DNA from 2 places in the Microbacterium sp. NPDC055312 genome. Region 1 is predicted to be linked to the other one. Evidence: riboswitches for the same ligand, from Rfam matches in the RefSeq annotation. Region 1 holds a riboswitch; the other holds the start of a gene.
The links. A riboswitch is a leader RNA that binds a small molecule or an ion and turns the genes downstream of it on or off. The one in region 1 is predicted to bind thiamine pyrophosphate.
Positions count from the first base shown of each region.

Region 2: linked by a shared signal. The riboswitch ahead of thiM (hydroxyethylthiazole kinase) and the one ahead of ACWIDW_RS06290 (ECF transporter S component) in region 1 are both predicted to bind thiamine pyrophosphate.

Region 1 is NZ_JBSHMU010000002.1:389,591-403,793, forward strand. Features, by position in the region: gene ACWIDW_RS06260 (enoyl-CoA hydratase/isomerase family protein) at 1-484, shown strand, start outside; gene ACWIDW_RS06265 (glycosyltransferase family 4 protein) at 647-1,810, opposite strand; gene ACWIDW_RS06270 (hypothetical protein) at 1,881-2,162, shown strand; gene ACWIDW_RS06275 (ABC transporter ATP-binding protein) at 2,303-4,030, shown strand; gene ACWIDW_RS06280 (ABC transporter ATP-binding protein) at 4,066-6,291, shown strand; gene ACWIDW_RS06285 (D-alanyl-D-alanine carboxypeptidase family protein) at 6,470-8,044, opposite strand; TPP riboswitch at 8,119-8,228, shown strand; gene ACWIDW_RS06290 (ECF transporter S component) at 8,221-8,865, shown strand; gene ACWIDW_RS06295 (ABC transporter ATP-binding protein) at 8,784-10,388, shown strand; gene ACWIDW_RS06300 (energy-coupling factor transporter transmembrane component T family protein) at 10,385-11,203, shown strand; gene ACWIDW_RS06305 (DUF488 domain-containing protein) at 11,215-11,574, opposite strand; gene ACWIDW_RS06310 (SDR family NAD(P)-dependent oxidoreductase) at 11,692-12,480, shown strand; gene ACWIDW_RS06315 (SDR family oxidoreductase) at 12,490-13,320, shown strand; gene rlmN (23S rRNA (adenine(2503)-C(2))-methyltransferase RlmN) at 13,498-14,203, shown strand, end outside.
Region 2 is NZ_JBSHMU010000004.1:164,309-178,511, forward strand. Features, by position in the region: gene pheS (phenylalanine--tRNA ligase subunit alpha) at 1-844, shown strand, start outside; gene pheT (phenylalanine--tRNA ligase subunit beta) at 844-3,384, shown strand; gene ACWIDW_RS12010 (NAD-dependent epimerase/dehydratase family protein) at 3,514-4,485, shown strand; TPP riboswitch at 4,533-4,626, shown strand; gene thiM (hydroxyethylthiazole kinase) at 4,618-5,481, shown strand; gene ACWIDW_RS12020 (bifunctional hydroxymethylpyrimidine kinase/phosphomethylpyrimidine kinase) at 5,478-7,604, shown strand; gene argC (N-acetyl-gamma-glutamyl-phosphate reductase) at 7,926-8,996, shown strand; gene argJ (bifunctional glutamate N-acetyltransferase/amino-acid acetyltransferase ArgJ) at 8,993-10,150, shown strand; gene argB (acetylglutamate kinase) at 10,147-11,049, shown strand; gene ACWIDW_RS12040 (acetylornithine transaminase) at 11,042-12,283, shown strand; gene argF (ornithine carbamoyltransferase) at 12,280-13,215, shown strand; gene argH (argininosuccinate lyase) at 13,212-14,203, shown strand, end outside.

The sequences.
Region 1 (14,203 bases):
GAACCTCGACGGGCTGCGCGACGCGCTCGCCACCCGCGCCGACCCGGGCACCCCGAACGAGCTGACCCTGCTGTTCGACGAGACGCCGGAGCCGTCGCAGCTGCCCGCCGCGCGGGTGTGGATCGACGAGGCGTTCTCGGCCGACACGGTGGGGGAGATCATGCAGCGGCTGCGCGAATCGGATGCTCCGGATGCCGCGACTGCGCTGGCGACGCTGGAGGAGCTCTCGCCCACCGCCCTCGCCGTCACGCTCGATGCGGTGCGCGAGGCGCGGACGATGAGCGGCGTGCGGGAGGCGCTCGAGGGCGAGTACCGCCGGGTCATGTGGTTCGGGCACAGTCATCCCGACCTGGTCGAGGGTATCCGTGCTCAGCTGGTCGATAAGGACCGCAATCCGAAGTGGCAGCCCGCGACCGTCGCCGACCTGCCGTCGGATGCCGGTGCGCCGGCGCGCGCCTACGTGCCCGAGCCGGCGCTGTTCTGAGCCGGGCCTGTGCAGGTGCTTCGCCCGCTGGGGCGGCGCTGTCGTTGAGCGCGCCCGCTCGAGGTAGGTCAACAGCCCGACGTAGGCGATTCTGTGCGGTATTCGCCTGTGTTCGCGGGTTCGCCTACCTCCGATGAGTGGTCAGACTGAGGCGATGAGCGGTCAGACCGAGGCGACGAGCTCCAGCAGTCGCGCGACGTGGGCGGCGGCCACCCGCTCGCTCGCATACGCGACGGCGGCCTCGCGCGGGGCCGCGAGCAGCGAGCGGTCGGCCGCGAGCCGGATGATCAGGTCGGCCAGGCCCTCAGCATCCGGACTGGGGGTGCCGAGCGCGGCGTCGCCGAACTCCGTCGCGAGCACGGGGTCGCTGACGATCACCGGGCGTCCGTGCGCGAACGCCTCGAGCGCGACCATCGGCTGGTTGTCGAAGCCGAGCGAGGTGATGAGGGCGGCATCCGCGGCATCCATCAGCTCGCCGACTCGTTCACCCGGAACCGATCCGTGGAAGGTCACGCCCGGCACGGGTCGGTGCGTGCCGCCGGCGACGTCGAGGTGCACCCGGCCCTCACCGAGACGCTCGACAACGAGGCGCATCGCGTCGAGTGCGACGTCGACGCGCTTCTCGGGCGCGAAGCGCGCCACCCACAGCAGGCGCAGCGGTTCGTCCTCCGGCGCGGGGGCCACCCGAAGCGGCTGGGCGACGTTCGAGAACGCCTCGACCCGCCCTGCGCCCGCATCGCGCAGCGCCACAGCTTGGTGCTTCGAGGGCGAGAGAACGATGTCGGCGCGCTCCGCGACGCGCAGCGTCATGGTCCGCAGAGAATTGTTCAGCGGATGGCTGCCAGTGAAACGGCCGCCATTCCGGATGCCGGTGAGCGAGCGGTGCACGCGCGAGACCACCGGCGCGAATGGGGCCAGCGCTGCCGGAGCGCGCCAGAAGAAGGTGTGCACGGTGTGCAGCGAGGGGATCCCCAGCTGGCGCGCCACGTCGATCGCGGCCGCCGCGACTGCGAACTCGGAGTGCAGGACGACCGCACCGACACCGTGCCGACGGATCGTCGCGGCGACCAGCGGCTCGAGATCGCGGGCCCGTCCGAGCAGCGGCAGGTCGAGCACCGGGATCGTGCCGCGCCTCGGCGGGGAGACCGTGGTGATGCCGTCTGACGTCAGAGCGTCCGCATCCGGTGCCAGGACGACAACCCTCACACCTTCGCCGGCGAGAGCCTGCGCCTGACGGATGAAAGCCGTCTGCGCACCGCCGAGGTACTTCAGCGAGTAGTCGCACACCATCAGCACGGCAGGGCGGGCGGCGTTCTCAGAGGGCATGACAGCGAGTCTATTCAGGGTCGTGCGGCCCGACGCTGTGCGCTACCGTGAGCTGTGACGAGGAGGTCTCATGAGCACGTCGATCGAGCGTCGAGATGGGCGCATGGCCGTGGCCGGGGCATTGCTCGCGGGCGCGGGCGTCGTCAGTGCGGCCATCGCCGCTGTGTTGATGTTCGCCGTCGATGATGCGGATGCGGCACGCGGGTTCGCGTTCGTCGGTATGGTCGGCGTCATCGGCGCCGTCACTGCGGCTGTGAATTCGACAACGAGCGAGCGCAAGGCCGTGTTCGCCACCGGAGGAGTGCTGCTGTTCGTCGCGTCATCCACGATGTTCGGGATGAGCTTCTCCTGAAGCGCAATCGGGCCGCCGGCTGATCCTGTTCCGCTGACAGCGAAGGTCAGCCTTCAGGGGGATCCGGATGTCCGCGGTTGGTGGCACCATATGTGATGGCCGCGTTTCGGCCCTCCGAATTCTCACAAGGAAGTCCACCTGTGCTCGGAAAACTCCTCATTCGCTATCTGGCCAGATACTGGCCGCTGCTCATCACGATCGTCGTGCTGCAGTTCGCCAGTGTGATGGCCTCGCTGAACCTGCCCGAGATCAACGCCGACATCATCAACAACGGCGTGGCCAAGGCCGACATCGGCTACATCTGGAACCGCGGCGGCTTCATGCTGCTCGTATCGCTGGCGCAGATCCTCGCCTCGATCCTCGCCACCTTCTTCGCCGCGCGCATGGCGATGAGCGCCGGCCGCGACATCCGCGCAGACGTCTTCGCACGGGTGAGCGGATTCTCCGAGCGTGAGGTGTCGCAGTTCGGCGCCGGCTCGCTGATCACCCGCAACACCAACGACGTGCAGCAGGTGCAGATGCTGGCGATGATGGGCGCGACGATGTTCGTCACCGCCCCGCTGCTCGCGATCGGCGGAATCATCAAGGCCATCCAGACCGACGTCGGGCTCAGCTGGCTGATCGCCGTGTCGGTGCCGCTGCTGCTGGTCATCGCCGTCGTGATCATCGGCCGGATGGTGCCTCTCTTCCGCCGCAATCAGGCCAAGCTCGACGACGTCAACCGCATCATGCGCGAGCAGCTCACCGGGGTGCGCGTCGTGCGCGCGTTCGTGCGCGAGCGCATCGAAGAGCGTCGGTTCCGCACCGTCAACACCGACCTCATGGTGCTCGGCCGCAACATCGGCTCGCTGTTCGTGCTGATGTTCCCGCTGTTCATGCTCGTGCTCAACGTCACCATCGTCGCGGTGGTGTGGTTCGGCGGCGTCGAGATCAACGCAGGCAACGCCGAGATCGGCACGATCTTCGCGTTCATGCAGTACATCGGCCAGATCATGATGGGCGTCATCATGTCGAGCTTCATGGCGATGATGATCCCGCGCGCCGCCGTCTCGGCCGAGCGCGTCACCGAGGTGCTCGACGCCGAATCGTCGATGACCCGGCCCGAGAACGGCGTCACCGACTTCCCCGAGCCGGGTGCGGTGGCCTTCCGGAACGTCGAGTTCACGTATCCGGGCGCCGAGGTGCCGGTTCTCTCCGACATCACCTTCGACGCCCGGCCGGGCGAGACGGTGGCGATCATCGGATCCACCGGATCGGGTAAGACGACTCTGGTCTCGCTGATCCCACGCCTGTTCGACGCCACCGGCGGCGCGGTGCTCGTGGGCGGCGTCGACGTGCGCGAGGCCGACCTCGACACCCTGTGGCAGGGCATCGGGCTCGTGCCGCAGCGCCCCTTCCTGTTCTCCGGCACGGTGGCATCCAACCTCCGCTACGGGCGGAAGGATGCCACCGACGACGAGCTGTGGGCGGCGCTCGAGATCGCCCAGGGGCGCGACTTCGTCGAGGCGATGCCCGACGGACTCGACTCGCGCATCGCCCAGGGCGGCACCAACGTCTCCGGCGGTCAGCGTCAGCGCCTGGCGATCGCCAGGGCCATCGTGCACCGGCCGCGCATCCTCGTGTTCGACGACTCCTTCTCGGCCCTCGATCTGACGACGGATGCCCGATTGCGCCAGGCCCTGTGGCGAGAGCTGCCTGACATCACCAAGATCGTCGTCGCGCAGCGCGTCTCGACGATCACCGACGCCGACCGCATCGTCGTCCTCGACGACGGCGCCGTGGTGGGCGTGGGCACGCACGACGAGCTGCTCACTACCAGCCCGACCTACCGCGAGATCGTCGAGTCGCAGCTGGGGGTGGACGCATGACTCATTCGACAGGCTCAGAGGCCCAGAATCCCGGCATGTCGCGTCGCGAGCGCGCGCTCGCCGCACGGGCATCCGCCACCGCTGTCGCAGAGCCGGAGCTGACCGCCGCCGAGAAGGAGGAGGCCGAGCTCGCCGAGAAGGCCCGCCTCGAGGGCGGCGGCATGTTCGACGGCCCGGCTCCCGGCAAGGCCGACAACTTCGGCCCCAGCTTCACCCGCATGATCGGGCTGCTCAAGCCGTCGGCGTGGTGGTTCGCGCTGGTGTCGTTCTTCGGCGCCGTCGGCGTCGTGCTCGCTGTGGCCGCTCCGAAGGTGCTCGGCGAGGCGACCAACGTCGTGTACGAGGGGTTCATCTCGAGCGTGCTCGGCAAGGGATTCGGCGGAGCGCCGGGCTTCCCGCAGGGCACCAGCCGCGACCAGGTCGTCGAGGCGCTGCGCGGCGCGGGCCAGGACGAGTTCGCCAACATGATCTCGGCCATGGACGACTTCGCGGTCGGCGACGGCGTCGACTTCGAGCGTCTGCGCTGGATCATCGTCGCGGTGCTGGCGATCTACGTCGTCTCTGCGATCCTGAGCTGGCTGCAGGGGTACGTGATCAACGTGATCATGGTGCGCACCATGTGGCGCCTGCGTGAAGACGTCGAGGCCAAGATCAACCGTCTGCCGCTGTCGTACTTCGACAAGGTGCAGCGCGGTGAGCTGATCTCACGTGTCACGAACGACATCGACAACATCACCCAGACCATGCAGCAGTCGCTCTCGGGTGCGCTGACCAGCGTGCTCACGGTGGTCGGCGTGCTGGTCATGATGTTCTCGATCTCGTGGCAGCTCGCGCTGGTCGCGCTCATCTCGCTGCCCCTCATGGGCGTGATCTTCGGCATCATCGGCCCGCGCTCGCAGAAGGCCTTCGGCACGCAGTGGCGCAAGGTGGGCCGTCTGAACGCCCGCGTCGAGGAGGCCTTCTCCGGTCACGCGCTGGTGAAGGTGTTCGGCCGCGAGAAGGACGCTCTCGAGAGCTTCCAGGTCGAGAACGAAGAACTGTTCCAGGCGGCGTTCAAGGCGCAGTTCCTCTCGGGCATCATCATGCCCGCGATGATGTTCGTCGGAAACCTGCAGTACGTCGGCATCGCGGTGCTCGGCGGTCTGCTCGTCGCCGGCGGCAACCTGCGACTCGGCGACGTGCAGGCGTTCATCCAGTACTCCCAGCAGTTCAGCCAGCCGCTCAGCGAGCTGGGCGGCATGGCCGCCGTCGTGCAGTCGGGCACCGCCTCGGCCGAGCGGGTCTTCGACCTGCTCGACGCCGAAGAGCAGGACCCGGATGCCGAAGACGCACCGTCCGCGCCGGAGGGCAAAGGCGTCATCGAGTTCGAGCACGTCGCCTTCTCGTACAGCGCCGACCGCCCGCTGATCCGCGACCTGTCGTTCCGGGTGGAGCCGGGGCAGACCGTGGCGATCGTCGGTCCGACCGGTGCCGGCAAGACGACGCTCGTGAACCTCATCATGCGGTTCTACGAGCTCGACTCGGGTCGCATCCTGCTCGACGGGCAGGACATCTCCGAGATGCGCCGCGACGACCTGCGTGCGCGCACCGGCATGGTGCTGCAGGACCCGTGGCTGTTCGCCGGCAGCATCCGCGAGAACATCCGCTACGGCAACGACGAGGCCACAGACGAGCAGATCATCGCGGCGGCCGAGGCGACCTACGTCGACCGGTTCGTGCACTCCCTGCCCGAGGGCTACGAGACCGTGCTCGACGAAGACGCCTCGAACGTCTCGGCCGGAGAGCGCCAGCTGATCACGATCGCCCGCGCGTTCGTATCGCGACCGTCGATCCTCATCCTCGATGAGGCGACGAGCGCCGTCGACACCCGCACCGAGCTGCTGCTGCAGCAGGCGATGGCAGCCCTCCGCGAGGGGCGCACCTCGTTCGTGATCGCCCACCGTCTGTCCACGATCCGCGACGCGGACCTCATCCTCGTGATGGAGCACGGCGACATCGTCGAGCAGGGCGATCATGACGAACTGATCGCTCGGCAGGGCGCGTACTGGCGGCTGTACCAGTCGCAGTTCGAGCAGGCCGCGACCGACCTCGACGCCGAAGAGGCCCTCACCGGATCGGTGCCGGTGATCGTCACCGGAGACGCCGAAGACGAGCACGAGGCGATCGCCGAGCAGAGGGTCGTCGCCGCGGCCGACACCCACCAGCTGGGCGAGGCAGTGCGAGAGGCCGAGTCCACGGCATCCGACCCGCAGCGCGACTGATCCCGCGCGAGCAGAACGCCCGCCCCGATCACGGGGCGGGCGTTCTGCTTGTGCCGGCCGCGCCCGAGCATCCGCCCGCGCCGAGCCCGCGAGACTTGTCTTCCAGCACGAGACGTACGCCGGTGAGTGCCGTCTCGTGCTGGAACAGAAGTCTCGCGGCGCGGGAGAAGCGGGATGCTCAGTCGAGGCCGAAGAGCGCGAGCGGGTGGGTCAGACGCCACCAGGCGCTCGGCTGGCTGATGTCGTCGGCGAGCGAGACCGACGCGGTCGCGCTGCCGAGCGGGCCCTCGACGGTCATGGTGCCGACCTCGGCGCCGGCCTCGACCTTGTCGCCGAGGGAGAACGAGGTGGTCGCCGCCGCCTGCGAACCGTTCCACAGCAGCACCCGCGCGTCGGCGTCCGTCACGACCTCGACGTGATCGCCCCACTCGGTGCTGACGTGGCCGACGACGGTTCGCGAGGGAACCGACGTCGGCTGCTCGGCGAGCGTCGTCTCCATCTCGGCGAGAAGCTGACGGGTCACGGCCAGCCGCTCGGCGTTGTCGGCCTGCCCGAGAACCGCGGTGTACAGCCGCACCGTGGTGTCGCCGAAGGCGACATCCTTCGCGGTGAGCAGATTCCAGTGGTTCAGGGTTCCGGTCTTCACCCCGACCACGCCGGGGTCGTCGAGCATCTTGTTGGTGTTCGTGACCACGCCTGCGCCGGGGATGTCGGCCGAGCGGGTGGCGACGATCTCGGCGAAGACCGGGTTCGCCATCGCGAGCTCGGCGATCTGGATCAGCGCCGCCGGGGGAGCCACGTTCGCCTCGCTGAACCCCGACGGAGACGCCAGGGTGACGCCCTCGATGCCTCGGTCGCTGAGCCACCTCGCCGACGCCTCGGCGAACGCGCGCTGCGATCCCCAGATCTCGTTCGCGAGTCGGTCGGTGTAGTTGTTCGCCGACCCGAGCAGGATGCCCTGCAGCATCTGGTATTCGGTCAGGCTGCCCCCGACCGGCACATCCAGCGACGACTGATCCGTGCGGCGATAGCTCCAGTAGTCGCGTGAGTCCGCTGCGGTGAATGCGAAGCCCGGCCCCTGCTCGCCGACCTTCAGCGGCATCTCGTCGAGCACCATCATCACGGTGACGACCTTCGAGATGCTCGCGATCTCATCGACCGAGGTGGTGGATGCCACCGGCTCCATGCCCTGGATGCCCACGGCCGCGCTTCCCGTCGTGGGCCACGTCACGGACGCCGGCGGAGCGGGAGCGATCTCGACGGTCGTGGCCTGCACGGTCGGGGCGACCTCGTGCAACGGCCACAGCAGCGTGGTCGAGACGTAGGCGCCGCACAGTGCCGCGACGAAGCCGAGCGGCAGGAGCACGCGGGGGCGTCGCCATTCCGGGGTGAGCCGGGCGCCGGCGAACAGCTCGCGCGGCTGAGTGGTGGTGATGTGCTCGTCGAGCAGGGTGGATGGCTCGAGCCACGTCAGAGCGGTCGGCGGGCGTGCGTCGTCAGCCCACTCCGTCGGCGCCTCCTCGACGGCGGCTTCGGACGCCGAGGGCTCAGCAGGAGAGAGCGCCGGAGCGACGGCGGGGTCGATGCGATCCACAGCGTCAGTATCCCTGGTCGCGGCCAGTTCCGGCCCCAGGCTGTCACCGAACGCCGGCAGCACGGATGTGCCGCGGGACGAGCGCTCGGCACGCGCCCTCGTGCGCTCGCGGATCGCGCGACGCGTCACCGGTCGCGTCGACTCGGGGGAGTGGGTCACCCGACCACGGTACAGGCCGGTGTTTCACGGGGCGAAACGCCGACCCGTGGCAGGCGCCGCCGGCGGTATGATCGAGGCATCACCACGGGAGTCCGGACAGCCGGGCTGAGAGGAAGCGAACCGCGCTTCGACCGTCGAACCTGATCCGGATCATGCCGGCGCAGGGAGGAGTTCAAATGAGCACGTCCACGTCCGCGTCCACCGCGCAGACCACCCTCGCACCCGCCTCGCGCAATCTGCGCTGGCGCGTCGTCGACATCGTCGTCGCCGCCGTGCTCGGCGTCGCGATCGGCCTGCTGTTCTGGGGCTGGAACATCATCGGCGGCGCCTGGTTCGGAGCCGCCGACGCTCTGACCCCCGGGTTCGGTGGCATCGCCGTCGGCATCTGGCTGATCGGCGGCGTCATCGGCGGCCTGGTCATCCGCAAGCCCGGCGCCGCTCTCGTCGTCGAGCTGATCGCCGCGATCATCTCGATGCTCATCGGCAACGTGTGGGGCGTCTCGACCGTGCTCTCCGGGCTGGTGCAGGGCCTCGGCGCCGAGCTGATCTTCGCGCTATTCCTCTACCGTCGTTTCGGCATCGTCGTCGCCGCGCTCTCGGGCGTGGGCGCCGCCGTCGCCGCGTGGATCTTCGAGATGTTCTACGGCTCGTCGCCGAACTTCTTGAAGAGCATCGAGTTCAACGCCATCTACCTCGGCGCGCTCGTCATCTCGGGTGCCGTCCTCGCCGGCGTGGTGGGATGGGTGCTCGTGCGCGCCCTGGCATCGACCGGTGCGCTGAGCCGCTTCGCGGCCGGCCGGGAAGTGCGCCAGGAGGTCTGAGCGTGTCTTCTCCGGCTCGCGTCACCGCGAACGGGTGGGGCTGGCGCTACGCCGGCCGGCGGCTGCCCGCCGTCAGCGACGTCACGTTCACGATCGAGCCCGGTGAGCGGGTGCTGCTGCTGGGCGCCTCGGGCGCGGGCAAGTCGACACTGCTCGCCGGCCTCGCCGGCGTGCTCGGCGATGCCGACGAGGGCGTGCGCAGTGGGGCTCTGCTCGTCGACGGTGCCGCCCCGGAGGCGCAGCGTGGCCGGATCGGCCTGGTGCTGCAGGATCCGGATGCCGGTGTCGTGCTGTCGAAGGTCGGCGATGACGTGGCCTTCGGCTGCGAGAACCTCGGCGTGCCGGCCGACGAGATCCCGAACCGGGTTGTGTCGGCGCTCGACGCGGTCGGCCTGGACGTGCCGCTCGACCGGCCCACGAAGGCCCTCTCGGGCGGGCAGAAGCAGCGACTCGCTCTCGCCGGCGTGCTCGCCATGCGACCCGGTCTGCTGCTGCTCGACGAGCCGACCGCGAATCTCGACCCGGTCGGGGTTCGCGAGGTGCGCGACAGCGTCGGCAGGGCGCTGGATGCCACCGGCGCGACGTTCGTCGTCGTCGAGCACCGCACCGAGGTGTGGCTCGATCTGCTGACCCGCGTCATCGTGCTCGCCGCCGACGGCGGCGTGCTCGCCGACGGTCCGCCGTCGGTCGTGTTCGCACAGCACGGCGACGCGCTCGCCGAGGCGGGTGTCTGGGTGCCGCACCACGAGATCGACGTGCCGGTGCTGCCGCCCGCCGATCCCACGCGCCCCGCGGTGCTCGAGACGAGCGATCTCGCCGTGTCCCGCGACGGGCGCACCGCCGTGCAGAGCCGACTCGAGCTGCGGATCCCGCGCGGATCGGCGACGGTCGTGACCGGGCCCAACGGGGCGGGCAAGTCCACGCTCGCGCTCACCCTCGCCGGTCTCCTGCCCGAACTCGACGGAACGGTGCTCGCCGCGTCCGACCTCGCCGGCCGCTCCGGCCGTCGCCCCTCGCGCTGGAAGTCCCGCGAACTGCTCACCCGCATCGGCACCGTCTTCCAAGAGCCCGAGCATCAGTTCCTCGCCCGTACTCTGCGTGACGAGCTCGCCGTCGGGCCCCGCGCGCTCGGGCTGCCGGACACGCAGGTCGACGCCATCGTCGACGACCTGCTCGAGCGCCTGCAGCTCGCTCCGCTCGCCCTCGCGAATCCGTTCACGCTCAGCGGCGGGCAGAAGCGACGACTCTCGGTGGCGACTGTGCTGGCCGCCGCACCGCAGGTGCTGGTGCTCGACGAGCCCACCTTCGGGCAGGACCGTCGGGGGTGGATCGGCCTCGTCGAGCTGTTGCAGGCCGAGGTCGCGGCCGGCCGCACGGTGATCGCCGTCAGTCACGACGAGGCGGTGGTGCACCACCTCGGCGGACACCGCATCGCGCTGCGCCCGGCATCGACCGCCGACGACCCGGCGACCGCGGGTGGCGACCCGGCGCCGACCGCCGGCATCCAGAGGGGGCGGCGATGACGAGCACGACGAACCGATCGGCGGCGACTCGTTCGTCGCGACCCGACGCGGGCAGCCGTCCGGCGTGGCTCGACGGCGTGAACCCCGTCACGAAGATCGTTCTCGCCCTGCTGCTGTCGGTGCCGCTGTTCGCGTCGATCGACCCGGTGAGCGCTCTCGTGGCGATCGCCCTGCAGCTGCTGTGCCTTCCGCTGACCGGGCTTCCGGTGCGCACGGTGCTGCTGCGCCTGCTGCCCATCGCGGTGTTCTCGCCGATCGCGGGGCTCAGCATGCTGCTGTACGCCGAGCCCGAAGGCCGGGTGTTCTTCAGCTTCGGCTTCGCCGCGATCAGCGAGGGCTCGATCGCCCTCGCGGTGGCGGTGACACTGCGTGTGATCGCTCTCGGGCTGCCGACGATCCTGCTGTTCGGTCGCACCGACCCGACCGAGCTGGCCGATGCGCTGGCGCAGGTCGCGCACCTGCCGAGCCGGTTCGTGCTCGGCGCGCTGGCCGGGGCGAGGATGCTGGGGCTCTTCATCGACGACTGGCGCACCATGTCGCTGGCGCGCCGTGCACGAGGCGTGGGCGACCACGGAGCGCTGCGCCGCTTCTTCTCGATGGCGTTCGTGCTGCTCGTCTTCGCGGTGCGGCGCGGCACGAAACTCGCGATGGCGATGGAGGCCCGCGGTTTTGGCTCGGGAATCGAGCGCACCTGGTCGCGGCCGTCGCGCCTTCACCCGCGCGACGGCGTGGCGCTGCTGGGCGGTGCCGCGATCATGGCGTCGGCCATCGCCGGGGCGGTCGCGGCGGGCGTCTTCCGGTTCGTCTGGAGCTGAGCGGCAGCCGCTCAGGCGACGAGCTTCTGCACCACCTCCGCGAGGACGGCGGCGTGGTTGTGCTCGGTGTCGTTCACGGCATAGACAAGCGTCACGACCGGATGCCCGCGCAGCGCGTCGACGAGGGCCGCGAGCGCCTCCGCCGATTCGCCCTCGAGCTGGGCCCGGTAGTGCGCGGCGTTGGTCTCGAAATGCGACCCCGGCGCGTGCCACTCGTGGCGCAGCTCGGTCGACGGGGCGACGTCCTTCGCCCACAGGTCGATCGCCGCGCGCTGCTTCGAGACGCCGCGTGGCCACAGCCGATCGACGAGAACGCGGTATCCGTCGTCGGGGGAGGCGCTGTCGTAGGCTCGTTTGCGACGAAGGTCCATCCTCTCAGCATCCACCTGCTCGGCGGCACACCGCCAGCCGGACACTCAGAACCACGTATGCTGAGACTCAGTCGCATTCGGCGTCGGTCGGCGCCGAGCCGTTCGAAGGAGAACACGATGCAGATCACCGGACAGGGCGCGCTCATCACGGGCGGCGCCAGCGGCCTCGGCCTCGCCACGGCGCGCCGGCTGTCGGCGGCCGGCGCACGGGTCGCGATCATCGACCTGCCGAACTCCGCCGGCGAGGAGATCGCCGCTGAGCTCGGCGGGCTGTTCCTGCCCGCCGATGTGACCAGCTCAGAGCAGATCGCCGCCGCAGTGGCATCCGCTCACGCCGTCGCACCGTTGCGCGTCGTCGTCAACTGCGCGGGCATCGCGCCGCCGGCGAAGGTGCTCGACCGCGACGGCACCCCCGCCGACCTCGACGCGTTCGAGCGCATCATCCGCATCAACCTCGTCGGCACCTTCAACGTCATCTCGCAGGCCGCCGCCGTCATCGCGCAGACCGACCCTTCGACAGGCGCAGGGCAGGCCGCAGGGGACCAGCCGGGCGACCGCGGCGTCATCGTGAACACCGCCAGCGTCGCCGCGTTCGACGGTCAGATCGGCCAGCCCGCCTACTCGGCGTCGAAGGGCGGAGTGCACGCGATGACCCTGCCGATCGCACGTGAGCTCGCGCGCCACGGCATCCGGGTCTGCACGATCGCTCCGGGCATCATGGAGACCCCGATGCTCGCGGGCCTGCCGCAGGCCGCTCAGGACTCGCTCGGCCAGCAGGTTCCCTACCCGTCGCGGCTCGGCAGGCCGGACGAGTACGCGGCGCTGGTCGAGCACATCATCGCCAACGGCTACCTCAACGGCGAGACCATCCGTCTCGACGGCGCCATCCGCATGGCACCGAAGTAAGGAGAGAACATGACCCTCGCAGGCAAGACCATCCTCATGTCGGGCGGCAGCCGCGGCATCGGCCTCGCCATCGCGCTGCGCGCCGCCGCAGACGGTGCGAACATCGCCATGCTCGCCAAGACCGACACCCCGCATCCCAGGCTCGAGGGCACCGTGCACTCCGCGGCCGAGGCGATCCGCGAGGCCGGCGGCCAGGCGCTGCCCATCGTCGGCGACGTGCGCGATGACAGCCAGGTGACCGAGGCCGTGATGAAGACGCAGGGCGAGTTCGGCGGCATCGACATCGTCATCAACAACGCCAGCGTCATCGACCTGTCGCGTTCGCTCGACCTCGCGGCCAAGAAGTACGACCTCATGCAGGACGTCAACGTGCGTGGCACGTTCATGCTCTCCCGCGCGGCGGTGCCGGTGCTGCGCGAGTCGACGAACCCGCACATCCTCTCGCTCTCCCCGCCGCTGAACCTCTCGCCGAAGTGGCTGGGAGCGCACACCGGGTACACCCTCGCGAAGTACGGCATGACGATGGCGACGCTGGGCATCGCCGCCGAGTTCGCGGAAGCCGGGATCGCGGCCAACACGCTGTGGCCGCGCACGACGATCGCGACCGCCGCCGTGCAGAACCTGCTCGGCGGTGACCGCGTGATGGCGGCCAGCCGCACCGCCGAGATCTACGCCGACGCGGCGTACGCGGTGATCACCAAGCCGGCGCGCGAGTACACCGGACAGACCCTGATCGTCGAGGACGTGCTCGAGGCCGAGGGCGTCACCGACTTCGCGAAGTACGCCGCGGTGCCCGGCACCCCCGACGACCGCCTGTTCCCCGACATCTTCCTCGACTGACCGTCGCTGCTCGCCGGCCGGCGGGACGGATGCCGGCGGATTGAACGAATGTCGGCGCGAACAGCCTGTTCGCGCCGACATTCGTGTTCTGCGCCGCCAGGTGTACGGCGCAGCAGCGCCCACGCCCAGATCTCCATGCCCTCCAGTCTCCCAGCCGGTACGCCGTACCCTGGAGGCATGCCCGCATCCGACAAGACGCCGCCCTCCCGCAGCACGCCCGTGCGCAAGACGAGGCCCGCGCGCGACGCCCAGGTGCGCCCGGCGACAGAGGGCTGGACGCAGAAGAAGGATGCCGAGGGACGCCCGCTGCTGCAGTTCGCCAGCCCGAAGCGCGGTAAGCCGCCGGTGCACCTGGCAGACCTCACTCCCGCCGAGCGGGTCGAGAAGATCAAGGAGATGGGCCTGCCCGGGTTCCGTGCCAAGCAGCTCTCGACCCACTACTTCACGCACTACACCTCCGACCCGGCGCACATGACCGACCTGCCTGCTGCCCAGCGCGATGAGCTGGTCGGCGGCATGCTGCCCCCGCTGATGACCGAGGTGAAGCGCCTCGAGACCGATCGCGGCGACACGATCAAGTTCCTCTGGCGCCTGCACGACGGCGCGCTCGTCGAGTCGGTGCTCATGCGCTACCCGGGCCGCATCACCCTGTGCGTGTCGTCGCAGGCCGGCTGCGGCATGAACTGCCCGTTCTGCGCCACCGGCCAGGCGGGGCTCACCCGCAACATGTCGACCGCCGAGATCATCGAGCAGATCGTGCGGGCGAACCGGGCCATCGCCGACGGCGAGCTCGGCGGCAAGAGGTCGAACGACCACTCCATGGAACGCGTGTCGAACATCGTCTTCATGGGCATGGGCGAGCCGCTCGCCAACTACAAGCGGG
Region 2 (14,203 bases), on a different contig from region 1:
GCTGATCGGGCAGGGCCGGGCCCGCGTGACCCAGGCCCTCGCCGCCAGGGAGACCGAACTCGCCGAGGCCGAGACCGCTGCTCGCCTCGAAGCCGAGCGCGTCGACATCACCGCCATCGCGTCGCGCTCCCGCGTCGGCGCGCGACACCCGCTGCCGCTCATGCAGGAGCAGATCAGCGACATCTTCGTCGGCATGGGGTGGGAGGTCGCAGAGGGACCCGAGCTCGAGCACGAGTGGTTCAACTTCGACGCGCTGAACTTCGACCAGGATCACCCCGCCCGCCAGGAGCAGGACACCTTCTACGTCGACCCGACCTCGCGCCACCTGGTGATGCGCACGCACACCAGCCCCGTGCAGGTGCGCTCGATGCTCGACCGCGAGGTCCCCATCTACGTGCTGTGCCCCGGCCGGGTCTACCGCACCGACGAATTCGACGCGACCCACCTGCCGGTGTTCACCCAGGTGGAGGGTCTCGTCGTCGACAAGGGCATCACGATGGCGCACCTGAAGGGCACGCTCGACCACCTGGCGAAGCAGCTGTTCGGCGCCGAGGCGAAGACGCGTCTGCGCACCAACTACTTCCCGTTCACCGAGCCCTCCGCGGAGTTCGACCTGTGGCACCCGACCTTCACCGGCGGCGCGCGCTGGATCGAATGGGGCGGCTGCGGCATGGTCAACCCGAACGTGCTGCGCGCGGCGGGGATCGACCCCGAGGTGTACAGCGGGTTCGCGTTCGGCATCGGCGTCGAGCGGGCCCTGATGTTCCGCAGCGATGTGAAGGACATGCGCGACATGGCAGAGGGCGATGTGCGCTTCAGCGAGCAGTTCGGGATGGTGGTGTGATGCGCGTTCCGATCTCGTGGCTGCGCGAGTACGTCGATGTGGCACCGGATGCCACGGCTGAGGACGTGCTTGCCTCGTTCGTGTCGGTCGGCTTCGAAGAGGAGGACATCCACCGCTTCGAGATCTCCGGCCCCGTCGTCGTGGGGCAGGTGCTCTCGGTCGAGCCCGAGCCGCAGAAGAACGGCAAGACGATCAACTGGTGTCAGGTCGACGTCGGCCCTTCGACGGGCTCAGGGACCCAGACCGCCGCAGGCGGCGGTGATCGGGATGTGCGGGGCATCGTCTGCGGCGCGCACAACTTCGTCGTCGGCGACAAGGTCGTGGTGAGCCTGCCCGGCGCCGTGCTGCCCGGGCCCTTCCCTATCTCGGCGCGCAAGACCTACGGCCACGTCTCCGACGGCATGATCGCGTCGGCCCGCGAGCTGGGTCTCGGTGACGAGCACGACGGCATCATCGTGCTCTCGACGCTCGGTCTCGACCCGGAGGTCGGGGCGGATGCCATCGCGCTGCTGCACCTCGACGACTTCGCCGTCGACGTGAACGTCACGCCCGACCGTGGCTACGCGTTCTCGCTGCGCGGCCTCGCCCGCGAGTACTCGCACGCCACCGGCGGCGAGTTCCGCGATCCGGCCGAGCGCGACTTCGTAGAGCTGCAGCCCGGATCCGGGTTCGAGATCCGCGTGGAGGACTCGGCGCCCATCCGCGGAGCGGTGGGAGCCGCGGAGTTCGTCGCGCGTGTCGTTCGGGACGTCGACCCGTCGCGCCCCACTCCGCCGTGGATGATCGCGCGGCTGGCGCTGGCCGGCATGCGCACACTGGGCATCCTCATCGACATCACCAACTACGTGATGCTCGAACTCGGCAACCCGATCCACGGCTACGACCTCGACAAGCTGCAGGGCGGCATCGTCGTGCGTCGTGCGACCGACGGCGAGCGGATGACGACGCTCGACGGCCAGGACCGCGCGCTGCACGTCGAGGATCTGCTGATCACCGACGGATCCGGTCCGATCGGCCTCGCCGGCGTGATGGGCGGCGGCACGACCGAGATGAGCGATGCGACCCGCAACGTGCTCATCGAGGCGGCCACCTTCGACCCGGTCACCATCGCCCGCACGGCTCGACGGCACAAGCTGCCCAGCGAGGCGTCCAAGCGCTTCGAGCGCGGCGTCGACCCGCTGATCCCGTTCGTGGCCGCCCGCCGCGTGGCCGACCTCATGGTCGAGCTCGCCGGCGGAAGGCTGACCGACGAGGGCGGCGCCCTCTACACCGAGGTCGAGATCGCGGGTATCGACCTGCCCCGCGGCTTCACGCAGGGCGTCATCGGTGTCGACTACACCGATGAGGAGATCGTCGGCGCGCTCGAGATGATCGGCGCCGAGGTCGCGGAGGCCGACGGTGGATGGTTCGTCATCCCGCCGAGCTGGCGACGCGACCTGACCGACAAGTGGACGCTCGTCGAGGAGATCGCGCGGATCCACGGGCTCGACCGCATCCCGTCGATCCTGCCGACCCCGCCGTCCGGCCGCGGCTACACGGCGCTGCAGCAGGGCCGCAAGCGCGTGGCGGACGCTCTCGCCGCGGCAGGTTTCGTCGAGACCCCCTCGTTCCCGTTCACGTCCGAGGAGAACAACGACCTGCACGGCTCGGCCTCCGGAGCCCACCTTCCCAGCATCCGCCTCGCCAACCCGCTCGACGGGCAGGCGGGGTTCCTGCGCCGCTCGCTGGTGCCCGGTCTGCTGCAGACCGCGCATCGCAACATCTCGCGCGGACTCGTCGACCTGGCGCTGTTCGAGGTCGGCTCGGTGTTCGCGCCCGAGGAGGGCGTCACGTACGGCACCGAGGTCATCCCGCCGCTGGGACAGCGCCCGTCCGACGAGACGCTCGCCGAGCTCAACGCGTCGATCCCGCCGCAGCCGCGCCTCGTCTCGGCGGTGCTGACGGGCAACATCACCTCGCGGCAGCCGGGTCGCGCCGCCGAGCACGTCGATCTGTCCGATGCGCTCGACGCGGTTCGCGTGATCGCAGTCGCCGCGGGCGTCGAGATCGAGGTCGCCCAAACCCGGCGTGCAGCACTGCACCCCGGCCGCGCCGGCGCGCTGAACGTGGGCGGCGAGCAGGTCGGTTACGTCGGCGAGCTGCATCCGCAGGTGTCGGCCGACGCTGATCTGCCCGGGCGCGCGTACGTGCTCGAGCTCGATCTCGACCGCGTGCTGACTCTCGCCGGTCACCGCGTCGTGGCCGAGTCGCTGTCGACGTTCCCCGCCGCGACGCAGGACGTCTCTCTCGTGGTCGGCGTCGAGGTTCCGGCATCCGAGGTCCGCGCCGCGCTCGTCGAGGGCGCCGGCGATCTGCTCGAGTCCGCACGTCTCGTCGACGACTACCGCGGTGACGGGCTGGCCGAGGGGCGGAAGAGCCTCAGCTTCGCGCTGCGGTTCCGGGCATCCGACCGCACCCTCACCGCGGCTGAGGCGACCGAGGCGAAGCTCGCCGGTGTCGCCGTCGCCGCCGAGCGGTTCGGCGCGAGCATCCGCGACTGATCTCCCTGCCGCAGCCCTCCTGAGCCGATCGGCTCAGGAGGGCTGCGGCGTTCTCGTCTGCGCGTCGCCGGTCGTCTGCTCTGAGCGGAATCGCTTCCCCTCATCGGGCGACGGTGCTGTCATGGCCGAATGACTCAGGTTCTCGTGCTCGGTGGAACAGGGTGGCTCTCTGGGCGGATCGCGCGGCGGTGGCGGGATGCCGGCGCCGAGGTGACCTGTCTGGCACGCGGCGCGCGACCGGCACCCGAGGGCACGACCCTGCTCCCCGGCGATCGCGACGACCCGCACGTGTTCGACGAGCTGCGCGACCGGAAGTGGGACGAGGTCGTCGACATCTCCTCCCGCGCCGACCACACAGCCATGGCCGTCGACGCGCTCGGCGACAGCGCCGCGCACTGGACGTACGTGTCGTCGATGTCGGTGTACTCCGATGACGTGACGGACGGGCTCGACGAGTCGGGCGCCAGGCACGCGCCCGCCCAGCCCGGTGACGAGTACGACTACGCGGCCCAGAAGGTCGCGGCGGAAGACGCGGTGATCACGCTCGCCGAGCGCGCGTTCATCGTGCGCCCCGGACTCATCGTCGGCGCGGGCGACCCCAGTGACCGCTTCGGGTACTGGGCGGCCGCGTTCGCGCGAGCGGGCATCGAACCCGTGCTCGTGCCGGAGCTTGCCGGACGCTCCGCTCAGGTGATCGACGTCGACGACCTGGCCGCCTTCCTCACCGCCGGGCTGCGCCACGGCATCGTCAACGCGATCGGAGACGTGCATCCCCTCGTCGAGCTGCTCGGCGGCATCCGCGCCGCCGCCGGCCACACCGGGGAGATGCTCGAGGCGAGCGACGAGTGGCTCGAGGCGCACGGCGTGCAGTACTGGACGGGGGAGCGGTCGCTGCCGCTCTGGCTGCCCGCCGACATTCCCGGGTTCATGCGCCGCGACAACACCGCGTACCGCGCGGCAGGCGGCTCGTTCCGCCCGCTGGGGCAGACGATCCGGGCCGTGCTCGATGATGAGCGCGCCCGCGGACTCGAGCGCGAGCGGCGCGCGGGGCTCGGTCGCGACGACGAACTCGCGCTCATCGACCGGCTGACGTCGTCCTGACACGGGCGGGATGAGCGGTGCCGGCCGACCGCCTCGCTAGACTCTCCGGCAGTGACACGGGGTGCCGCATCCGCGGCTGAGAACACACCCGTCGAACCTGATCTAGTTCGTACTAGCGAAGGGATGTCGCCCATGAGCGATCGCTTCTGCCCATCCACCCGTATCCCGGCGGTCGCCGCCGAGCTGCTCGCCCGCGTGCGGCAGGCTCCGCCGCTCACGCACTGCATCACGAATGCGGTCGTCACCGGCTTCACGGCGAATGTCCTCCTCGCCACCGGCGCGTCGCCGGCGATGGTCGACATCGTCGGAGAGGCGGGGATGTTCGCCCGAATCGCCTCGGGGCTGCTGATCAATCTCGGCACGCCGTCGCCCGAGCAGCGCGCGGCGAGCCTCGAAGCCGTCGCCGGTGCGACCGACGCAGGCACGCCGTGGGTCCTCGACCCGGTCGCCGTCGGCGCGCTCCCGGTGCGCACCGCACTCGCGGCCGAGCTGGTGGGCATGCGCCCGACGGCGGTGCGCGGCAACGCCAGCGAGATCCTCGCGCTGGCCGGCGCCGGTGCGGGCGGGCGAGGGGTGGATGCCGTGGATGCTCCGGATGCCGCGCTCGACGCGGCTCATGCCCTGGCCGCGCGATCCGGTGCGGTGGTCGCCGTCTCCGGACCGGTGGATCTGCTCACCGACGGCGCACGCGTGATCCGCATCGCGAACGGCGACGCCCTCCTCACCCGTGTTACCGGCGGCGGCTGCGCGCTCGGCGCGCTCATGGCCGCCTTCCTCGGTGCCGCCCGCCACACCGACGCGGATGCGCTGGACGCGGTGGCCGCGGCGACCCTCGTGTACACGCTGGCGGCCGAGCACGCCGCCCGCGTCGCCGACGGCCCCGGAAGCTTCGCGGTGGGCCTGCTCGACGCCCTCGCCGGGATCGACCCGACCGACATCACCGCCGAGGCACGTGTCGACGAGCAGGGCGCGCCTGTCGAAGAGGCCTCGAGATGACCCGCGATCTGTCGATCCATCTGGTCACCGATCCGGAGCTGTGCGGTGACCGTGGCGTCGTCGACACCGTCCGCGAGGCCGTCGCGGGCGGGGTGAGCGTCGTCCAGCTGCGCGACAAGAGCGCGTCGGACGAGTCGGTCGTCGAGCAGCTCGTCGTTCTCAGCGACGTGCTCGCCGGGCGGGCGCTGCTCGTCGTCGACGATAGGGTCGAGGCCGCCCTCGAGGCTCGACGGCGCGGAGCGCGAGTCGACGGAGTGCACGTCGGGCAGTCGGACATGCCGGTCGCCGAGGCACGGCGCCTGCTCGGGCCGGATGCACTGATCGGCCTCACCGCGAACACACCCGCCCACCTCGACGCCGTGCGCGCCCTGCCGAACGGCACCGTCGACTACGTCGGCATCGGAGTGATCCGGCCTACCAGCACCAAGGCGAACCACCCGCCCGCTCTCGGCATCGACGGACTGCGCGCGCTCGCCGCCGAGAGCCCGGTGCCGGTCGTGGCGATCGGCGGCATCCGGATCGACGACGCCGCGGCGCTGCGCGAGGCGGGGGCTGCGGGGATCGCGGTCGTCTCCGCCATCTGCGCCGCACCCGACGCCCGCCGGGCAGCGCGGGACTTCCGGCGGCGCTGGGCGGCGCGCACCGCCCCGCGTGTGCTCAGCATCGCGGGCAGCGATCCGTCCGGCGGCGCGGGGATCCAGGCCGATCTCAAGTCGATCGCCGCGCACGGCGGATACGGGATGGCCGCGGTGACCGCCCTGACCGTGCAGAATACTCGCGGCGTGCACGATGTGCACGTGCCGCCGGCCGCGTTCCTGCGTGCGCAGCTGAACGCTCTCTCGGACGACATCGCGATCGACGCGGTGAAGATCGGGATGCTGGCGGACGCCGAGATCATCGACACCGTCGCCGACTGGCTGCGGGCGCACCGCCCCGCGACGGTCGTGCTCGACCCGGTGATGGTCGCCACCAGCGGCGACCGTCTGCTCGACACGCGGGCCGAGACCGCGCTGCGCGGACTCGCCGCCCTGGCAGACGTGATCACGCCGAATCTCGACGAGCTCGCCGTGCTGGCCGGGCGGGGTATCCGCGGCTGGGACGACGCGCTGGTCGCCGCGCAGCAGTTGTCGACCGAAACGGGAGCACTCGTGCTCGCTAAGGGCGGTCACCTCGGCGGCCCGACGGCGCCGGACGCCCTCGTCGGGCCGGAGGGGGTCATCGCCGCGTTCGACGGCCCCCGCATCGACACGACCAGCACGCACGGCACCGGATGCTCGCTCTCGTCGGCGCTCGCCGCTCTGCACGCGACAGGGCGGGATTGGCCGGATGCCCTGCGCGAGGCTCGCGCCTGGCTGCGGGAATCGCTGCGCGCGGCCGACACCCTGGCTGTGGGGCGCGGACACGGACCCGTGAATCACTTCGCCGGACTGTGGCAGCGCGGCGGTCTGGACACCCGCCCGACAGCCGAGGAGATCCGCGACGACTGGTGGAGCAGCGTCGCCGCGGTCCGACGAGACATCGACTCGCTGCCGTTCATCCGCGCGCTCGCCGACGGCTCGCTCGATCGCGAGCGGTTCGTCGTCTACCTCGCGCAGGACGCCCTGTACCTGCGGGAGTACTCCCGCGTGCTCGCGGAGGCTGCACGTCTGGCGCCCACCCCGGCCGAGCAGGCGTTCTGGGCCGCCTCGGCGCAAGAGTGCATCGTCGGCGAGCTCGAGCTGCACGCGTCGTGGCTGACACCCCGGACCGGCGTCAGCGCGCAGACGTTCGACGCCGAGCCCAGTGCGGTGACCACCGCCTACCTCGATCACCTGCGTGCGGCGGCCTTCTCGGGGGAGTACGCGACCCTGATCGCCGCAGTGCTTCCCTGCTTCTGGCTGTACACCGACCTCGGCGCACGGCTGCACGCGGGGGAGCTCGGCTCGCAGGCGCTCGATCCGCGGCATCCGTACGCGTCGTGGCTGGCGACGTACGCCGAACCCGGCTTCGCCGAAGCGAACGAACGCGCCATCGGCTTCGTCACCGCCGCGGCGGCGAGTGCCGACGACCGGCTCACGCAGCGCATGCACCGTGCGTTCGTCGTCTCGTCGGAGCACGAGCGGGCGTTCTTCGACATCCGCTGACAACGGGTCGCCGAGGGTGCGGATTTGCGGATGCCGAGCCCTCGGCGATACTGTCGCCGCATGCCCCCGGTCGCACCGCCCTCGCAGACGCTCGTCTTCAGCGTCGCTCCTGTGCGACGACGACGCAGCCGCCGACTCTAGGCGACCGCGCTCTCCGCCCTTCGACAGGCTCAGGGACCCATGTGGGGCTCAGGGACCCATGTGGGGCTCAGGGACCCATGTCGGGCTCGGGACCGCAATCGTCGCCGCCCCGGCCCATTCAGCGCTCGCGCCCCGCGTCATCGTCGGGGCCGACCGAGCACCGACCGTTAAGGTAGAAGCATGACGTACTCCGTCGCCGTCTCCGGCGCATCCGGCTATGCGGGAGGCGAGATCCTGCGGCTTCTCGCCGCCCATCCCGACATCGAGATCCGCACCGTGACCGCGCACTCCAACGCCGGCCAGCCCCTCATCGATCACCAGCCGCACCTGCGCTCCCTCGCGCATCTGACGCTGCAGGACACCACCCCCGAGATCCTCTCCGGGCACGACGTCGTCTTCCTCGCCCTGCCGCACGGTCAGTCGGGGCAGTACACGGATGCCCTGGGCGACGTGCCCCTCATCATCGACGCCGGCGCCGACCACCGGCTGACCTCGCGGGACGCGTGGGATGCCTTCTACGGCGGTGCCTTCCACGAGCCGTGGGCCTACGGTGTTCCCGAGCTGCTCACCGCCGCCGGCAAGCAGCGCGACAACCTGCGCGGCGCCCGCCGGATCGCCGCGCCGGGCTGCAACGCCTCCACGGTGAGCCTCAGCCTCGCACCAGGCGTCGCGGCAGGGGTGATCGACCCGTCCGACATCGTCAGCGTGCTCGCCGTCGGTCCGTCCGGCGCAGGCAAGAGCCTGAAGACCAATCTGCTGGGCAGCGAGATCCTCGGCACGGCCAACCCGTACGCGGTCGGCGGCACGCACCGGCACATCCCCGAGATCCGTCAGGCGCTCGCGGCCCTTCGGCAGGCTCAGGGACCCAATGGGGCTCGTGCCGACGACATCCGCATCTCGTTCACTCCCGTGATCGTGCCGATGGCCAGGGGCATCCTCTCCACCTCCACCGCGCCGATCGTCGCGGGCGCCACCGATGCTCAGATCCGCGACGCGTGGCAGAGCGCGTACGGCGACGAGACGTTCGTGCAGCTGCTTCCCGAAGGCCGCTTCCCCCGCACCGCCGACGTCCTCGGCGCGAACATCGCGCTGATGGGCCTCGCCATCGACCGCGCGGCGAACCGGGTGACGGTCATCACCGCCGTCGACAACCTCGTCAAGGGCACGGCCGGCGCCGCCGTGCAGTCCATGAACATCGCGCTCGGCCTGCCCGAAGGCCGCGCCCTCACCGTGAACGGAGTCGCGCCGTGAGCGTCACCGCCCCCCAGGGATTCGAAGCATCCGGAGTCGCCGCAGGCCTGAAGAGCACCGGCAAGCCCGACGTCGCGGTGGTCGTCAACCGCGGCCCCCGCAAGATCGGCGCCGCCGTCTTCACCACCAACCGGGCCAAGGCGAACCCGATCATCTGGTCGCAGCAGGTCATCGCGGATCGGGTGGTCGAGGCCGTCGTGCTGAACTCCGGGGGAGCCAACTGCTTCACCGGCGCCTTCGGCTTCCAGACCACCCACCTCACCGCCGAGAAGGCAGCCGAGCTGCTCGGAGTCAGCGCGGGCGACGTGCTCGTGTGCTCGACCGGCCTCATCGGCACCGGCGACGAGGTGTTCCGCGGGAAGGTGCTCGACGGCGTCGAGCGCGGCATCGGTGCACTCAGCGCCGACGGCGGCGACGATGCGGCGGCGGCCATCATGACGACCGACAGCGTGCCGAAGACCGCCGTGGTCAGCCGTGACGGCTGGACCATCGGCGGCATGGCCAAGGGCGCGGGCATGCTCGCACCGGGGCTCGCGACCATGCTCGTCGTGCTCACCACCGACGCCGATCTCGAGGCATCCGAGGCCGACGCGGCGCTGCGCAGGGCCACCGCCGTCAGCTTCGACCGACTCGACTCGGACGGATGCATGTCGACCAACGATCAGGTCACGCTGCTCGCGAACGCCGCCAGCGGCATCCGTCCCGATCTTGACGAGTTCGCCGCCGCGCTCACCGAGCTGTGCCGTGATCTCGCCGCGCAGCTGCAGGCCGACGCCGAAGGCGCGAGCCACAGCATCGCGATCGAGGTGAAGGGCGCCGTCACCGAGACCGAGGCCGTCGAGGTCGGCCGGTCGGTCGCGCGGAACAACCTGTTCAAAGCGGCGATCTTCGGCAACGACCCGAACTGGGGTCGCGTGCTCGCCGCGATCGGCACCACCTCCGCCCAGTTCGACCCGTACGACGTCGACGTGTCGATGAACGGCGTGCGCGTGTGCACCGCGGGCGGCCCGGATCGCCCCCGCGAGGAGGTCGACCTGACGCCCCGCGAGGTGCACATCGAGATCGACCTGAAGATGGGCGATGCCACCGCCACCATTCTCACCAACGACCTGACCCACGACTACGTGCACGAGAACAGCGCCTACGCCTCATGACAGACATCCAAGACACCCCACCCGAAGAGGCGGCCGTCAAGGCCGCCACCCTCATCGAGTCGCTGCCGTGGCTGAAGACGTTCCGCGATCAGATCGTCGTCGTGAAATACGGCGGCAACGCGATGGTCTCCGATGAGCTGCAGGAGGCGTTCGCACAGGACATCGCCTACCTGCGCTACGTCGGAGTGCTGCCCGTCGTCGTGCACGGCGGCGGCCCGCAGATCTCGAACATGCTCGATCGGCTCGCCATCCCGAGCGAGTTCAAGGGCGGCTACCGGGTCACCAACACCGAGGCGATCAGCGTCGTGCGCATGGTGCTCACCGGGCAGGTGAACCCGCAGCTCGTCGCGAAGATCAACTCGCACGGGCCGATCGCCACCGGTCTCAGCGGCGAGGACGCCGGTCTGTTCGGCGGTCGTCGTCGTGGCGTCATGATCGACGGCGAAGAGGTCGACCTCGGCCGCGTCGGCGACGTCGTGCAGGTCGACCCCACGCCGGTGCTGGATCACCTCGCCGCCGGGCGCATCCCGGTCGTCTCGTCGATCGCCCCCGACCTCGACCACCCCGGCCAGTCGCTGAACGTGAACGCCGACGCCGCGGCATCCGCCCTCGCCGTCGCGCTCGACGCCCGCAAGCTGGTGATCCTCACCGACGTGCCGGGTCTCTACGCGGACTGGCCGAACCGCGACTCCCTCGTCTCGCACCTCACCTCGAGCGCGCTGGCCGACATGCTGCCGACCCTCGAGTCGGGGATGATCCCGAAGATGCGGGCGTGCCTCGACGCCGTCGAGGGCGGCGTCGACGCCGCCGCCATCATCGACGGCCGGGTGCCGCACTCGGTGCTCGTCGAGCTGTTCACGAGCAAGGGAATCGGCACAGAGGTGGTCAAGGATGTCTGACTGGAACGATGACGCCGCACGCGATCTGATGAGCCTGGGCGGGCGCCTCGCGCTGCTCACCCGCGGCGAGGGCTCGTGGGTGTGGGATGCCGATGAGAACCGCTACCTGGACTTCCTCGGCGGCATCGCGGTGAACTGCCTCGGGCACGCGCACCCGGTCTTCGTCGACGCCGTCTCACGGCAGGCCGCGACGCTGTCGCACGTGTCGAACTACTTCGCGTCACCGGCTCAGCTGGAGATCGCCGCTCGGCTGAAGCGCCTGGCCGGCACCGGCGAGCAGGGGCGGGTGTACCTCGCGAACTCCGGCGCCGAGGCGAACGAGACGGCGATCAAGCTGTCGCGACTGCACGGCGCGCGCTTCACCGAGACCGAGGGCACGGCCCGCACGACGATCCTCGTGGTCGAGGGAGCCTTCCACGGGCGCACGATGGGCACCCTGTCGCTGACGCCGAAGGCCGCGTACCGCGACCCGTTCCAGCCGGCGATCCCCGATGTGGTGACCGTCGAGCGCTCGATCGAGAGCCTCGATTCGGCGTTCGCGTCGCACGCCGTCGCGGCGATGATCGTCGAGCCGATCCAGGGCGAGGCCGGCGTCGTCGAGCTGCCGGCCGGATTCCTCGCCCGTGCGCGCGCGCTCGCCACCGAGAACGACGCGCTGCTGATCCTCGACGAGGTGCAGACCGGCTCCGGCCGCACCGGGGAGTGGTTCGCGTTCCAGCGCGAGGGCATCACGCCGGATGCCGTGACCGTGGCCAAGAGCATCGGGGCAGGGTTCCCGCTCGGCGCGCTCATCACGTTCGGCGCGGCCAGCGACCTCTTCTACCCCGGCACCCACAACTCGACCTTCGGCGGCAACCCGCTCGCGAGCGCCGTGGCGAACGCCGTGCTCGGACACATCGAGAGCGAGAACCTGCTCGAGAACGTCTCCGCGCGCGGAGCGCAGCTGCGCGACGCGGTGTCCTCGCTGCCCCTGGTCGGCGGCACCACGGGGGCGGGACTGCTCATCGGCATCCACCTCACCGCACCGGTCGCCGCCGAGGTCCGCGCGGCGGCGCACGAGCGCGGACTCATCGTGAACGCGCCCACGGCCGACGTCATCCGCATCGCCCCCGCCTACACGATCGGCGACGACGAGGTCGACGCGTTCGTCACGCGCTTCGCCGCCGCACTCGCGGCCGTCGACGAGACGCTTCAGGCACACACCGCAACGACCCCCACGGAGGCTTCCGCATGACCCGCCACCTGCTGCGTGACGACGACCTGACCCCCGCCGAGCAGGCGGAGATCCTCGACCTCGCCCTCGAGCTGAAGAAGGACCGCTGGGCGAGCAAGGCCCTCGCCGGCCCGCAGACGGTCGCGGTGATCTTCGACAAGTCGTCCACGCGCACCCGCGTCTCGTTCGCGGTGGGCATCGCCGACCTGGGCGGATCGCCGCTGATCATCTCCACGGCGAACAGCCAGCTCGGCGGCAAGGAGACACCCTCCGACACCGCGCGCGTGCTCGAGCGCCAGGTCGCCGCGATCGTGTGGCGCACCTACGCCCAGGCGGGCCTGGAGGAGATGGCGCGCGGCACCAGGGTGCCGGTCATCAACGCGCTGTCCGACGACTTCCACCCCTGCCAGCTGCTGGCCGACCTGCTCACGATCCGTGAGCACAAGGGCGACCTGAAGGGGCTCACCCTGTCGTTCTTCGGCGACGGGCGCAGCAACATGGCGCACTCGTACGTGCTCGCCGGGGTGACCGCAGGGATGCACGTGCGCATCGCCTCGCCTGAGGCCTACGCCCCTCGCGCCGACGTGGTCGCTGCGGCCGAGGCCCGCGCGGCGCAGACCGGCGGCTCCCTCAGCCTGATCTCCGACCCGCGCGAGGCCGCCGTCGGCGCCGACGTGGTCGTCACCGACACCTGGGTGTCGATGGGCAAGGAGGAGGAGAAGATCGAGCGGCTGCGCGATCTCGGCGGGTACAAGGTCACCACCGGGGTCATGTCGCAGGCGGCACCGGATGCCGTCTTCATCCACTGTCTGCCCGCCGACCGCGGCTACGAGGTCGACTCCGAGGTGATCGACGGACCGCAGAGCGTCGTCTGGGACGAGGCGGAGAACCGTCTGCACGCGCAGAAGGCTCTGCTCGTGTGGCTGCTCGGCAAGCAGGAGGCGGCGGCATGAGCGGAAACGGCACGAACGACGGCGCCCTCTGGGGCGCACGCTTCGCCGGAGGTCCCTCGCCGGAGCTCGCCGAACTGAGCCGGTCGACGCACTTCGACTGGATCCTCGCCCCGTACGACATCGCCGGATCGCACGCGCACGCCACGGCGCTGGAGGCCGCGGGATACCTCGAGGCCGACGAGGCCCGCATCATGCACGAGGGACTCGATGCGCTCGCCGCGCGGATCGCCGACGGCACGCTGCTGCCCGACCCGGGTGACGAAGACGTGCACGGCGCCCTCGAGAAGGCGCTCATCGCCGAGGTCGGCGCCGAGATCGGCGGCCGCCTGCGCGCCGGTCGCAGCCGCAACGATCAGATCGCGACGCTCGTGCGCATGTACCTCATCGACCACGCCCGGATCATCGCGAAGCACCTGCTGCGGGTGATCGACGCGCTGGTCGCCCAGGCCGAAGCGCATCCCGGCGCGATACTGCCGGGGCGCACGCACCTGCAGCACGCGCAGCCGGTGCTGCTGGCCCATCACCTGCAGGCGCACGCCTGGCCACTCGTGCGCGAGCTCGAGCGGCTCGTCGACTGGCGGCGTCGCGCCGGAGTCTCACCGTACGGTGGGGGAGCGCTCGCGGGCTCGACCCTGGGCCTCGATCCTGCCCTCGTGGCACGCGAGCTCGGGCTCGACCGTCCGGCCGAGAACTCGCTCGACGGCACCTCGGCCCGCGATGTCGTGGCGGAGTTCGCCTTCATCGCCGCGATGACCGGCATCGACCTGTCCAGGCTCAGCGAGGAGATCATCCTCTGGAACACGCGCGAGTTCGGCTTCGTCACGCTCGATGACGCGTACTCGACCGGGTCGAGCATCATGCCGCAGAAGAAGAACCCCGACATCGCCGAGCTCGCCCGCGGCAAGTCGGGCCGGCTGATCGGCAACCTGTCCGGGCTGCTGGCGACGCTCAAGGGCCTGCCGCTGGCGTACAACCGCGACCTGCAGGA